DNA from 2 places in the Lactiplantibacillus sp. YT640 genome. Region 2 is predicted to be linked to the other one. Evidence: riboswitches for the same ligand, from Rfam matches in the RefSeq annotation. Region 2 holds a riboswitch; the other holds the start of a gene.
The links. A riboswitch is a leader RNA that binds a small molecule or an ion and turns the genes downstream of it on or off. The one in region 2 is predicted to bind preQ1.
Positions count from the first base shown of each region.

Region 1 (7,591 bases), on a different contig from region 2:
TGATCAATCGACTGACGACTCAGCTTGCTTTGCCCGTGCATAAGGTGAACGGGTTGCGGGTGACGGATGCGGCGACCTTAGTGCTCACCAAGTTGGCCCTGCTAGGAGATGCGCAACCAGCCTTACTTGCAAAATTAACGCAACATCACCTACCTGTGTTGGGGCTCAATGCGGCGGATAATCAGTTACTAACTGGTGAATTGATTGATTATCGACAGCTAGGGTATGTCGGCCGGCTCACCGCTGTCAATCAAGTGCAATTAATGCAATTGTTGGCTCATCATATCGGTATTTTGGCCCCTTTAGCCTTAACCGAGACGGGACAATGGCTCAATGTCAATGCGGATATGGCAGCGACCGTGCTAGCCCAACAACTACATGCTGAAAAATTGGTTTTGCTAACCGATGTCCCGGGAATTATACATCACGGTAATGTGATGACATCACTATCGCCACAACAAGCTCAGCAATTGATTCGAACAGCTGTGATCACCGCGGGAATGCAACCCAAAGTTCAAGCTGCAATTGCCGCGATTCAGACGGGAGTCAAGCAGGCTATTATTACGAATGCAATCGATCAACCAGGAACCGCAATTATTCAGGAGGTGGCCGTATGACCATGCAACACGTGTTTCCAACCTATCAACGTTTTCCATTTGCCATTACGGATGGTCAGGGCGTTCATCTGACTGATAATCATGGCAAGACGTATTTAGATTTTACGGCGGGAATCGGGGTCTGCAACTTTGGGTATCACCAACCACAAATTCAGGCGGCCGTCACCCAGCAGTTGACGCATATCTGGCATACGTCGAATTTATACGAAAATGAATTACAAGATGCCGTTGCCGGCCTGTTAGCGAATGGTGAAGAGCGACTCGTATACTTTGCAAATTCCGGAACCGAAGCCAATGAAGCTGCATTAAAACTCGCACGGAAGTACACGGGTAAAACCGGCATCTTAGCTTTTCAGCATTCATTTCACGGTCGAACCTATGGCGCTATGTCGATGACGGGCAATCCTCATATTCAGGCTGGCTATGCGCCATTAGTGCCTGGCATCACGTTTGCAACCTATAATGACGACGCGGCTTTGGACAAAATCACACCAGAGTTGGCGGCCGTTATTTTAGAAGTCGTTCAAGGTGAAGGCGGCGTCTTTGCGGGACAAACAGCTTGGTTACAAGCGGTTAATGCGAAATGCCAAGCAACGGGTGTTTTGTTGATTATTGATGAGGTGCAGACGGGAATCGGTCGGACTGGTTACCGGATGGCCTATGAAGGTTACGGCCTGGATCCTGATATCTACACGGTCGCCAAGGGCTTAGCGAATGGCTTGCCAGTGGGGGCAATGGTTGGTCGGCGGCAATTAGCCACTGCCTTTGGTCCGGGCAGCCATGGCTCGACGTTCGCCGGTAATGCTGTTGCTATGGCGGCGGCAAAACGTGTCTTGACCCAATTAACACCGGCGCTGTTAACGACGGTTCGGGCCCATGCCGAACTTGTCTGGCAAGCCCTAGCGACTCAAGTCGAACCGATACCGGTAGTTAAACAAATCACGGGGAAGGGCCTAATGATTGGAATCCACTTAGATGAACAAATGCCGGTTAATCAAGTCATTACCCGGCTACAAGTAGAAGGCTTATTGACGTTATCAGCTGGCGATAATACGTTACGTTTGTTACCCCTAATTGTGATGCAACCGGCCGATTTATTAGCTGGGATTGCCTTGATTGCAAAGGTACTGACAACTTTGACAACGGAGGTCACGACGAATGAATAATCAATTTGAAGGTCGGTCATTCTTGAAGGAAATCGACTATACACCAACAGAATTAGCTTACTTAATTGACTTTGCTAGTCACTTGAAGACCCTTAAAGCACACCATATCCCACACCCTTATTTACAAGGAAAAAATATTGCGTTGCTGTTTGAAAAAACGTCGACACGGACACGTTCTGCGTTTACTGTGGCGGCTAATGATCTGGGCGCGAATCCAGAGTTTTTGGGTAAGGACGACATCCAATTCGGGACGAAGGAGTCAGTTGTTGATACGGCGAAAGTACTGGGGTCCATGTATGATGGTATTGAATTTCGGGGCTTTAAACAAAGCACGGTCGAAGACTTAGCGACCTATAGTGGTGTGCCAGTCTGGAACGGATTGACCGATGAGTGGCACCCGACGCAGATTTTAGCGGATTTTTTAACATTAAAGGAACATTTTGGTCATTTAAAAGGGTTGACGTTAGCGTACGTTGGTGATGGTCGCAATAATATGGCTAATAGTTTACTTGTGGCGGGAGCGATGCTCGGCATCAATATCGCTATCGGGGCCCCGGTAGCGTTACAGCCAGCCCCAGCAGTGGTCGCGTTGGCCCAACAGTATGCGCAGGCAGCTGGGAGCACGGTCGTGATTACGGCTGATCCGCAACAAGCCGTTACTCAGGCTGATGCGCTTTATACGGATGTCTGGGTCTCAATGGGCGAGCAGGTCGACTATGGTGAGCGGATCAAGCAACTATTGCCGTTTCAAATTAATACTGCGTTACTCGCAGCTACTGGCAAGTCATCGACGATTGTCATGCATTGCTTACCAGCACTACACGATCTAAAGACGCAGCTGGGAGCCAAATTAGGCGAACAGTACGGAATGACGGCGTTTGAAATTACGGATGATGTCTTCCAGAGTAAGCAGGCGGTCGTCTTTGAAGAGGCCGGCAACCGGATGCCAGCAATTAAGGCGGTAATGGCGGCTACATTAGGTAACTTATTTATTCCTACCAGCATTTTCAATTAGCAAGCTTGCGGGAACTACTAGAGCGTGCTACGATTATATTCGCTTTGTTTCAATCAATACGTGGTTCGTAACCATCCCACGTTAAAAAAACTAGGAGGAATTAAGCGAATGACACAATCAAAAATTCGACCATGGATTATCAACGCCCTAGTCGCTGCAATGTATGTTGTACTATGCCTAGGCCCCGCAGCTTTTAGCTTAGCATCGGGCGCAATTCAATTCCGCGTTTCTGAAGGGTTGAACCACTTAGCCGTGTTCAATCGCAAGTATATTTGGGGAATTGTTGCTGGCGTTATTTTGTTTGACGCTTTTGGTCCCGGTGCGAGTCTCCTCAACGTTCTCTTTGGTGGCGGCCAATCATTATTAGCCCTGCTGGTATTGACGTGGTTGGCCCCTAAGTTGAAGACGGTTTGGCAACGGATGTTACTGAATATCGCGCTATTCACCGTTTCGATGTTTATGATCGCACTGATGATTACCATGATGAGTAGCGGCGTCGCTTTCTGGCCGACGTATCTAACAACTGCTTTATCAGAGTTGATTATCATGAGTATCACCGCGCCAATTATGTACAGCTTGGATCGGGTCTTGCACTTTAGTGACCGGATTCAGTAGGGTGTGATTTTTACAAATCAGACTAAAAACCGTTATTTCGATGAAGGATGAGTCATTGAAATAATGGTTTTTTTGTCGAGTCATTACGATGTCAGTTGAACAAAATAATCTAATCGACTCATAGTGAAGTTGGCGATGAGAGTTCATTATGGGCAGATATAGTGCATAATGACTGATGTTTATTTCAGAACCCAGACAATTATTTGAAGTAAGCACGCGTATAATCGTTTTCGCCAACCGCATGATAGCTGACACCATTTAAATTAGAATTTACAAGGTGACTTTCAGTCATGTTGTAAAGCGGTACGACTGCTGCTGTTTGGTTGAGACGTTTGGCGGCAGTTCTCATATTTTGCCAGTATGATTGTGTGTTAGTTGCGTTCTGGTTGTGTGCAGCGGTGATTTGTTGATTGAAAACAGTGTCATCATAGTGCCCGTAGTTTTGCGGATTGTTCTTTGTCAGAATGTCGAAAAAGGAAATCGGGTCCGCGTAGTCTGCTAGCCAGAGTGTATAAGTCAAATCGTAATTTCCGTTAGTAACTGCTTCGCCGGAGGCCTTTGAAGGTATCGCTGAAACTGACATTTTGGCATGTTTCAGGTTTTGTGCTACAGCGGCTTGAACAAACTGGTCAATATTCTTAGCGACCGTCGTGTCATCACTAACTAGCTTTAATGTTACAGAAGAACGGTCAAGTTGCTTGAGACCCTTATTCCATAATACTTGTGCTTTAGCAACATTGTGTCGGTAGGTGCTTTGAGTTTCAGTACCAAAATCCTTGCCCGTAGTGGGATCGGTGGTTAAACCTGGTGTGACATAATTGTAAGCAGGTGTTGAACCATCACTCAAAATATTTTTGGTGAGTGTTTTTTTATTAAGCACAAGATTCAAGGCTTGACGTAAATATTGATTGTTTAAAGCCCGATTTTTTTGCATGTTGAGACGTAAATAATAAGTGCCAGCTTTACTGACGTGTTTCAGATGCGAGTCATTTTGAACACCCTGCGCGGTGACGCCGGTGACAGTAGCGTCATCTAATTTATTTTGTGAGAAGAGATTATGGGCAGTTGTGGAGTCTTTGACAACTTGCATTGTTATTTTATTTAACTTGATGTCACTTTTATCGTAATAGTATGTATTTTTTAACAAATTCCAAGAATCATTAGTCCCGTTCCAACCTTTAACGGCGAACGGGCCATTGTAGGCCATTTTTGTACTAGTAGTTCCGTAATCTTTCCCGTATTTGGACACCACTTGATGATCCTGGGGAAAGAAAGCGGGCATGGTGAGCATCTTACTCAAGTATGGCATGGCGTGGCTGAGCGTAACTTTTAAAGTGTGCTTATTCACTGCAGTAACGCCCAATGATTTAACAGATTTATGTCCGGCTGAAATTTGAGCAGCGTTTTTGATACCTTCGTATATGTAACTATAACCAGAGGTAGAAGTGGCACTGACAGAGCGTTGCCAAGCTGTTACGAAATCTTTGGCAGTGACGGTGTGACCATTACTCCACTTTGCATTTCGTCGTAAGTGAAAGGTGTAGGTTTTGCCATGATTTGTTGGTTTAACGACTTTAGTGGCCATTGCACCGACCACTTTATTCTGAGCGTTCATGCGATAGAGGCCTTCCATGGATTGTTGTAAGACGTTCCATTGTGTAAGTGTGGCTGTATTTGAGGTATCCAATGAGGTTAATTCACTATCCTGCATCAAATGCAGGGTTTTCCTGGTGGTTGTGACATTGGCATGTGCTTGCCCACAAGCGGTTAGACTACTTAGTACTAGTAAAAGGCAACTAATAGTTGTCAATTTTTTCATCAACATTAGCGTTCCTCCTCAATTAATATGCTGTAAATTGATTGGTTTCGACATCGGTGAGATAGCGTCTCAAGCTATGGAAGAAAGCGGTGGGATTATCTACACTATGACAATGACCACCATCTGGCGTTAAAGTTAACCGTGCCTTTGGAAGAGTTCGCTGCATACGCCGGGCAACTGATAGCGGCATCGTGTCGTATTCCCCAAAAGTGAGTAAAGTAGGTGTCATGATTTTATGGAGGTTTGCACGTTGATCCCAGCCATTTAATGCCCCAACCATCACGAATTCGTTATTGCCCTGAAAATAATTATAAACAGGGGTAGCTAGTGTTGAGACTAATTGACGAGGCGCATTTTCCGGATGACGACAAACGAAGTGCCGGTTGAGAGTCGTGACAAGGCTTTTGTATTCTGGATCATCAAAGGCCTCCGCGTTTTCAATATCTTGCATATAGCTAACTTGGCTCGCTATTAACGTTTGTTCGCGCAATTTATTGACGTGTGGTGTGTATTCAGCGATGTTATCAATCATACTCATGATAATTAAGCCTTTGAGGTGCTGACCATATTTCAGAGCATATTCTTGAGCCAATAAGCCCCCCCACGAGTGACCAAGTAAGTAAAAGTCTTCGAGTCCGAGCTGCTGGCGGACTTCTTCTAATTCAGACAAATAATAATCCAAAGACAAGAACTGTTGATTTTCAGGCCTTGAAAAGTCAGGTTGATCTGAGTAAAAGGAGCCTAATTGATCATACATGCTGATTTGAAAATTTTCTTCACCTAGCTCAGTGGCAAAGTTTTCAAATTCAGTATGATTACTACCAGGGCCACCGTGAACGCATAATACTTTGACTGGCCCGTGACCAACTGTCCGAGTAAATAAATGAAAACCATTTTTTAGCTGTATTAAATGAGTTCCTGTTAACATAGAAATTCCTCCTTCGATTAGACAATAAAAACGCCCTATACCAATCAAGTAGTTGATTGATATAGGGCGTTTCCGCGGTACCACCTATTATTTGCCAGTAAACTGGCCTCACTTCACGCACGGTAAGTTAAGTGACGATGCGCTAGCATGATAATGGATGCTGCCATTAAGTACTCACAAATAATGATCGCACTTACCGTGATTAGGGGATTTTCACAAGATAGCAATATGAATTCCTTTCACCAACCGGAACCTCTCTGAACAATTGCTTAAGTGCTACTTTCCTAATCGTCGCGTTTAATTATTTTCTAATCTTTATTTAATGTTGACTACTTTATCATTGACTATTATGTTTGTCAAACGATTTTAGATAAATGATATTGGTCGTTAAAATTAGCAGGTAGATTTAAATAGTTTGAAATTAGTCAGCGATAATTTAATGCTTCATCAAGATTCCAGTGTGTGTTCTACTAAGACTTCCGGAGCTGGGTGCCAATTGCTGGAACACAGCTGACCCGAACACGTTTCGTCAATATGGCATTAGGGAGTGAACGGCCAGCATTTGAGACGCGATATTTTGACTCAAATCTGCGCCCACCACGTTCCGACAATTGACAAAAATGCCTGTAAGTCGGTGGTAGGACGCTTCAGCCAGACAGGTTTACGCTAATTCGAACTGTTTTCAGCAGTCTTAAGCTGGTCGCTTTTGAACTGAAAATTCATCTCATAAAAAAAGCCCCAAGGTAACCTCGGGGCAACTGTGATTATTCAGCTTGTAAATCTTCCACTTCGATGACTTTAAATTGTTTGCGATTCAAGTTGTCGATAATTCGTTTGAGCTTTTCACTGTCGACATTTTCTGGCAAGGTAAAGAGCGTCCGATAACCGAGTGTCCCGTTTTGGACGTCTAAGGTCAGGCAGCCGGCGATTGAAGTATATTTCGTGATAATCTTAGCCATGGCTGCAAGATCACCACGTTCACCAACGGAGACAACTGTTAAAACATAGCTACCAACATTAACGTTCCAAGATTGTGAGAGCATGTCGAGCAGACGCGTATGAGTGAGAATGCCATAGAAATAGCCGTGTTCATCGAGCACCGCAATGTATGGCAAATCTTTGATGGAGAAGAAGATGTTGTAGAAGGCGGAGTCGACTTGAATCGTTTTCGTGGCATTTTTAAGCAGGGTCGTCACGGGAAGCGACATGTCGCCGCCCCGTGACTTGTGCCGATAGATGTGCATCTTATAGATGTTGCCGCGGAAGATATGACCGGTTTCATCTAAGATTGGAATACAGCGGAAGCCGGAATCCTCCAAGACTTTTAAGGCGTCCTCTAAGGTCGCGTCCGCCGTAATGGTGACGAGGCGTTCTTTAGGCTTTACGAGTGTTTTTAATAGCATAGCAGTTGGTCCCCCAGATTTATTAGTT
Region 1 covers NZ_JBMNVY010000009.1:57,778-65,368, forward strand. Annotated here, with positions in the region: gene argB (acetylglutamate kinase) at 1-617, shown strand, start outside; gene ACOV1R_RS08180 (acetylornithine transaminase) at 614-1,783, shown strand; gene argF (ornithine carbamoyltransferase) at 1,776-2,798, shown strand; PreQ1 riboswitch class I at 2,853-2,898, shown strand; gene ACOV1R_RS08190 (QueT transporter family protein) at 2,907-3,413, shown strand; gene ACOV1R_RS08195 (peptide ABC transporter substrate-binding protein) at 3,613-5,238, opposite strand; gene ACOV1R_RS08200 (proline iminopeptidase-family hydrolase) at 5,255-6,160, opposite strand; gene cbpA (cyclic di-AMP binding protein CbpA) at 6,925-7,563, opposite strand.
Region 1: linked by a shared signal. The riboswitch ahead of ACOV1R_RS08190 (QueT transporter family protein) and the one ahead of ACOV1R_RS05105 (nucleoside hydrolase) in region 2 are both predicted to bind preQ1.

Region 2 (7,591 bases):
CACATCTTGGCTGCCCTACTCACCCAAAGTGTCGTCATGGCAATCATTGGTATCGGCATCGGCCTTCTAATTACGTTAGGCCTCGCGCAAATCATGCCCGCCGGATTACCATTCGCCACTGACTGGCCACAATTTGGTATTTATAGTGTGGCTCTCTTGTTAGCTGCAGTCGTCGGTGCCTTACTCTCATGGCGGACTGTCGCCAAGATTGACCCCGTCGTTGCCATTGGATAAGGAGGATGATATCAATGAGTCAACCAGTTTTAGCCTTACAAAATATTAATAAACAATTTGGTCACGGTCATACCGCTGTTAACGCTTTGACTGATGCCAATTTCGAAGTCAGTGCTGGCCAATTCGTCGCGATTATCGGCCCCTCTGGCTCAGGTAAATCCACCTTTTTGACGATTGCTGCCGGTTTACAAACGCCAACAAGTGGTCAAGTTATTCTGAACGGACAACCACTATCGAATCAAACGGAAAAACAGCGCTTAGCCTACCGTTTCAATGAAATTGGCTTTATCTTGCAGAGTTCCAATCTGATTCCATTCCTGACGGTTCGTGAACAGTTCAAGCTCGTCGATAAAATGGCCCGGCGCAAATTTGATCAAGCAGGCACCGATGAATTACTAGCAGAGTTAGCCCTTACTGAAGTTCGGGATGCCTACCCAAGTGACCTCTCCGGTGGTGAACGCCAACGTGTTGCCATCGCCCGCGCTCTTTACAATGATCCAAGCGTCATTCTCGCAGACGAACCGACCGCCAGCCTGGACACGCCCCGCTCCATCGACGTCGTCAAGCGCCTCGCCAACGAAGCTCATCAGCACCAAAAGGCCATCGTAATGGTGACCCATGACCAGCGGCTAATTGATGACTGTGACGTGGTCTATCAAATTGAAGATGGTAAGATGAGTCGCCGCGATTCGTAGCGATATTGACCACTGCACTTTAACCTCATAACAACAAAAATGACCTCGCAATAATATTCCTGCGAGGTCATTTTTATTGTTCATATTCACACAACTTATCAGGTACTACAAATCGAAAGCTAGAGTTTACCAAGCTCAAAGACAGCCTGCTTCGGCCCGCTGGAAAAAGTGCGAGTTAGCGTAAACATGCTTAGATTTAGTCATCCGACACCAAGTCATCCGTTCAACTAATTAGCTTGCGGCAATTTATATCGCAATGCGCGGTAAACAAGTGCGACCACGTACACTGTGATAAACCGATCTAAATAATCCGTTCCCACTTGTATCAAGAAGACGGCCATCGCTTTGCCCATACCGGTACCTAATAATAATTGGACTAGCATGCTCGAACCAGACGACGTGATGCCATGAAATAAGATGACCGTAATCGCCGTGGATAAAAGTGTTCCGGGAAGTGAAATAACACCAGCTAGCCACCAATTTGACCGCCACGTGCCCGGCTTGATTCGCCGATATAGCAGACCAGCAACTAACCCAGTCAGCAGTTGAACGGGCATGAAGAACAGCGAGTACAGGTCTGTCGTCGCACCCACGATAACTCCGGTGGCACCCCCGGCCAACATTCCACCCAGTGGTCCAAACACAGCAGCAGCCAAAACGGTACCAATTGAATCTAAATAAATCGGTAATTTTAACATCAAGGCAATGTTACTGCCAACAATATTCAGGGCAATGCAGAGCGCCAATAACGTAATTGCCCGCGTTTTTATTCTCTTCATGCACTCACCAATTGGTGCAAGACTTGCGTTAAATCAGGATCAGCCGCACCGACCACAGTCGTTAAGAACAACCGCCAAAAAGCTACGACGTCAACCTTCGTCATGATTTGACTATTGGGTGTGTTGTGCCAAAAATCATGATCATCCACGATTGACTGCCCACGCGCGACACCATCCGTCACAACCGTCGTGTAGCTTTCAAAGCCACTCAGAATCGTTGGGTCAAGCATTCCGGCCACGGCCAACGGATCATTGATCACACAACCAATAACCCGTTCATATTCCCAATGAAAGTCAAAATAAAAGGTTGTAATTTTCTCAATAAACGCCCCCATTGCTGGATTGACGTCTTTAATATACGTTAATAAACTGGGTGTCAACACGATGTTACGCGTGACGTCTAAACCAACCATCTGAATGGGAACAGGCATCAAGTCAAAGACGACCTTGGCCGCATCCGGGTCACACCAGAAGTTGTATTCAGCCACTGGCGAACAATTACCGTGACTCCGATAACTTCCACCCATCAGTGTAAATTGATCGACTTGTTCAAATAAGCGTGGATCACGTTGCAGTACCGTTGCAATGTTCGTCAACGGTCCCAACGCTAAAATCGAAGTATCAGGTGCTTCAATCAGCGTCTCTTCAATAAAACCAGCGGCATCTTGAATCGGTCGTACCGCCGTTACCGCTGGAATCTGACTATTCCCTAAACCATCATCGCCGTGGGTGTCTTGCGCACTCGTGTAGGCGACTTCTAATGGGCGATTAGCGCCCAAATAGACTGGAATATCCAATCGGTCAGCCAAATCTAAAATTTTCAGTGCATTTTCCGCACCGATATGGGTTGGCACGTTCCCACAAACAATTGTAATCCCAATCACATTAAGTGCCGGTGATTTAAGAGCCAATAATAGTGCTAAACTATCATCGATCCCGGGATCACAGTCAATAATAACGTTACGCGTCGCATTCATTCTCTTACCTCCGATAACTGAAGTTCTTGGTTTTTTATCCTGGGAAGTTTACGAACCAGGCCAGCTCGCCTAATTAGGCCAAACTGTATGTGATGAAATGCTAATCCAATTATAGCGGACGGTGGGGCCCTTGAAAACCACCAATCGTTACTCCGACTCACATCTTGATTGCCGCATGCTACTTCTCCGACAATGATCACCACGACCTGCTTAACCCGCTGTAAATACTCATCCCCATTAGCCCCGCAACATCATTATTTGCAGTATTCATACGCTCCCAGCGACACCTTAAGTAGTTTCCCACCTCCCATTTCGAACCAATTATTTAATTATGTTACTGAACTTTTACCGGAGTTCAGCAAGTGAATGACCGGAAAACATGGTACAATATGACTACTAAAGATAAAGTAGGTGTCGAATCATGCGTAAAGTTCAGTTTTATGGGGCCATTTCAATTGACAGTTGTTTAGCCACTAAGGATAATCGGCTGGACTGGCTGTTCAAAACAGCTGGTGCCAACGATGCCCCCACCGAAGCATTTATGCAGCAAGTTGATACCGCCATCATGGGCCGCCATACTTACGAATACACGATGGAACAAACCACTGATCAACTCATTAATCCATATAATCCGGCGACCCACAATATTGTCATGACTTCCCACCCCCACACCGGTGATGAACGTACCCAGTTCACCAACACCCCCGTCACGAAGATCGTCGAAGACTTGCGACGTACTGCTGGCCAAAACATTTGGATTGTTGGCGGTGCTGGCGTCTTAATGCCGCTGTTAGCTGCGGATTTAGTTGATGAGCTCTACATCCAGATTGCACCAGTCATTTTGGGTGACGGCATTCCCTTATTTAAAGCAATTGACCAGCAACAGCGCTTTGAATTAGTTGACACCAATCGATATAGTCAGCTCGCCGAAGTCCACTATCAACGTTTAACAACTGAATAATGTCGTGATTAAAAAATCCCAGCCCGTTTGCAACACGCAAACAAGTTGGGATTTTCAATTGCTTTAAGCTTCACGTTGGCGTTTAACCGCCTGACGAAGTAATAGCGGTGCAATCAGCGTCGTTAAAATGATTGCTGTGATGACTGCCGAATAACGATCATCTGATAGTAATTTACCTTGATAACCTATCTGTGCAATGATCAGGGCCATCTCCCCACGTGACACCATGCCGGCGCCAATCTCATAGCCGCTTAACCAATTAAAACCCGCTAACCGTGCGCCGACCCCGGCACCAATGAGCTTAGTGGCAATTGCCGCAACGGTAATCACAACGATGAACCAAAAATCGTTCAAGAAACCATTGAATGACATATTCAGCCCAATACTAACGAAAAAGACTGGGATAAATACAGCATTACCAATGGGTTGAATATGCTCATCGATAACTTCATGATAGTCCGTCTGACCAACGGCGATACCGGCAAAGAACGCGCCAATCACAGCACTTAAACCGATTGCGTCCGCTAAGTATGAGAGTCCAAAACAAATCACTAGTGACATCAGCGTGATGGAGGTTGGAACCAGTAGAGCATTCCCCACGGCCATTAAATGTGGCACCACCCACTTGACCACAAAGTACAGCGCCACAAAGAACGCCAACTGAATCGCCAGCGAGAGTCCCAAGTTGGTTGAGGCATGACTACCGCCACCACTGACTTCACTGCCAAATAAGCTGATCATCAAACTCAGAATCAAAACAGCCAGGACGTCATCAACGACCGCTGCACCTAAAATCGTCGTCCCTTCTTTACCATCGAGGGCGCCTAACTCTTTGAGAACCGCGACTGAAATCGAAACCGATGTGGCCGCGAAGGTTACGCCCAAGAACAAACTTTCAGTGGCGTTAAGGTGAAATAGTTGGCTACACCAGTCAATCACCGCAACGGGTAGAATGACCCCCAGGACCGCAACTAACAAGCTAGGACGCCAATACTTCTTCAGCAATTTCAAATCGCTCTCTAAACCGGCCATGAACATTAAAATAATCACGCCAAGCTCCGCGAAGTCTTTGATAAAACTTGTTGCTGAGACCCAACCTAATACGGCTGGGCCAAGTACAATTCCACTTAACAATTGACCAATCACCGCGGGTAAGCCCATTCGGACACTCAGGTGCCCCGCAACCGCCGTAACAATTAAAATCAACGCTAAACTACCAACATAATCCATTAAAAACCTCCTAAAAAAGGGCACCGCAAGCTCTGACTACCCAACCCAAAAGTAGTCCGAATTCTTGAAGTGTCCTTCAACCGTAAAATCTATTGTGCAATTAGTATAGCATATTTTTACAAGTCTAGCCGTGACATCTACTTATGAAAGCGGTTATAATAACTCATATACTGTTAACTGAAAGGTCGCTTAGTCGTGTTGAACATTCCTGATTTTCGTCAACGTTTTGGTTTTTTAGTTTTTTCCATTATTCTGAATTCTGCTGCCAACGCGCTCACCATCGCCACCAGCCTAGGCAGTGCCGTCTGGACTGGCTCCAGCGTTAATCTAGCTGACTGGACCCATATTTCATTAGGAACCACCTTGTTAATGTACGGTGTGGTTGTCACGATTCTCAACCAACTTCTGTTAGGTCACTTTGATCGGCGTCGGTTTATCTCCAACTTGCTCTATATCGTGCCCTTTAGTTACCTGGTCCAATTTATCGGCTACTTTTGGGATTGGCTACAGATTCCCGCCCTGCCCCTGTTGCCACGCTTGATTCTAAACGTGCTTGGACTATTAGGCGTTGCGGCCGCCGTCTCGATTTACCAGCGTTGTAATTTAATTCAGCATCCGAACGATGATTTATCGTACATCTTACGCTTTCGGTTTTTACATGGTTCCGCTATCATTGCCCAGTGGACCAGTTATTTGCCACCTCTGACGATTATCGTCGTTTCATTCTTCGCCACAGGTCATTTGCGTGCCATTGGCTTCGGGACGGCCTTTGCCTTAATTGCTCAAGGTGCCATCATGGGGTGGTCTGATCATCATGTTTTTCCCCATCTCAAACATCACGTGGATATTGTCCAGGCGCATCATCCGGCCTAAATGAATCTTGACAAAGTTCAGGCCAAGCCTCAATAATGAGAGTATTCTAATTTATTGGACTGAAGTAAATGAATTTAACGCAACTAACTAGTCAAATCATTTTGATGTTCATTCTCATGCTCGTCGGCCTGCTCGTTAACAAGCTCGGCTTCATGCATGCCCAGACTTCAACTGATTTAACCAACATCCTGTTATACATTGTGTCACCTTGCTTGATTATTCAAGCCTTTGAAAAGACATTTTCAGCCGACCGCTTGCAAATGTTAGCCCGGGTCATTGCTGGAATTGTGATCATTTATGTGCTCATGATCATTGTGACGCAATTACTATTCAAACGCGTCTCTGACCAGAATTTGCGTCGCATTATGCGTTACGGTGCCGTATATTCTAATGCCGGTTTTATGGGGATTCCATTAACCAGCTCCCTATTCGGTGCAACTGGCGTATTCTATGCTGTTGCCTCGTTAGCGGCCTTCAATATTTTTAGCTGGACTCACGGTATCACCCTCTTCACCGGACAACAGGGAAATCGGCGGGATAATCTTAAACAGATCGTCTTTAATCCGAATATCATCGCCATTGTTGTTGGGCTACTGATCTTCGTAACCTCGCTGCAACTGCCAACGATTGCCAATAGCGCCATTAAGTATGTCAGTTCGGTCAACACCCCCTTGTCCATGATCGTTATTGGGAACAGTTTGGCAGACGTTAAGCTTAACCGTGCGACACTCGATAAACGTCTTTGGTTAGTCATCTTATTGCGAAATTTACTGTTTCCATACTTGGCGATTGTTGTCCTCCAGCTAATGGGTATCACTGGTATCCCATTATTCACCACAGTGTTAATGGCTGCTTGCCCAGTCGCCGGAATCGTCGTCTTGTTCTCGCTCAAAGTCCACGGTGATCCCGGGCCAGCCGTTGCCCTAATGAGCATCTCAACGATTTTAAGTGTCGTTACCATTCCAATCGTCTTTGCTTTGGTCAACTTGTACTAATGTGCCTCACTGCTTTTAGTTAAGACTAAGTAAACGACAACTAAAAATGAGCCATCAGAATTTTTCATTCTGGTGGCTCATTTTTAATGACTAGCATTTGAGATACGACTTAAGCTTAGATCCACTGCGTTTTAGCAATTGGCAGAAAGCGCGCTAACTTTGTTTTTTGCTAAGTCGTGCGACGTCCATTGGCTTTAAACTGGCTGGTGTCAACCTCCAGCACTAGCATATCTCAGCCATAAATTGCACTGCAAAACAGTGGCTACTTTGCAACCACTCGTAGTTGTTCAATAACCTCTGGACGTGGCTGAGTTAGTCCGGCCGGTGAAAACAGCTGCTCGACCAAATCATCGCTAAGCAAGCGACGTCGATGTAATAATTCAGGAATTGCTTGGTTAGTGGTGAGCGCTTCTTTAATCAGCGCGGTAGTCGTCTCATAACCAAGGTATGGCGCCAAAACAGTTGCCGTAATGGCCGAATGTGCCACTTGATCTGCACAGCGTTGGCGATTGACCGTCAATTGCCGCACACAGTGATCGACTAATGTAGTCAAAGCCTGCTGTAAATGCTGCTCACTGGCTATCAATGCCCGTAACATAATCGGCTCGAAAGCGTTTAATTCCAATTGGCCTGCTTCCGCTGCCATTGTTACCGTCGTGTCATGACCAATCACTTCAAACGCAACTTGGTTAACAACCTCCGGAATAACCGGATTGATTTTACCTGGCATAATAGAAGAACCTGCTTGCTGTGCGGGCAAATTCAATTCACCAAAGCCAGCTTGTGGGCCGCTCGCCAGCAATCTTAAGTCATTGCTAAACTTGGAAAGATCAACGGCTAACGTCTT
Region 2 covers NZ_JBMNVY010000005.1:13,176-20,766, forward strand. Annotated here, with positions in the region: gene ACOV1R_RS05090 (ABC transporter permease) at 1-234, shown strand, start outside; gene ACOV1R_RS05095 (ABC transporter ATP-binding protein) at 249-929, shown strand; gene ACOV1R_RS05100 (ECF transporter S component) at 1,157-1,708, opposite strand; gene ACOV1R_RS05105 (nucleoside hydrolase) at 1,705-2,685, opposite strand; PreQ1 riboswitch class I at 2,706-2,750, opposite strand; gene ACOV1R_RS05110 (dihydrofolate reductase family protein) at 3,107-3,646, shown strand; gene ACOV1R_RS05115 (cation:proton antiporter) at 3,710-4,876, opposite strand; gene ACOV1R_RS05120 (YczE/YyaS/YitT family protein) at 5,072-5,749, shown strand; gene ACOV1R_RS05125 (AEC family transporter) at 5,818-6,744, shown strand; gene ACOV1R_RS05130 (aspartate ammonia-lyase) at 7,007-7,591, opposite strand, start outside.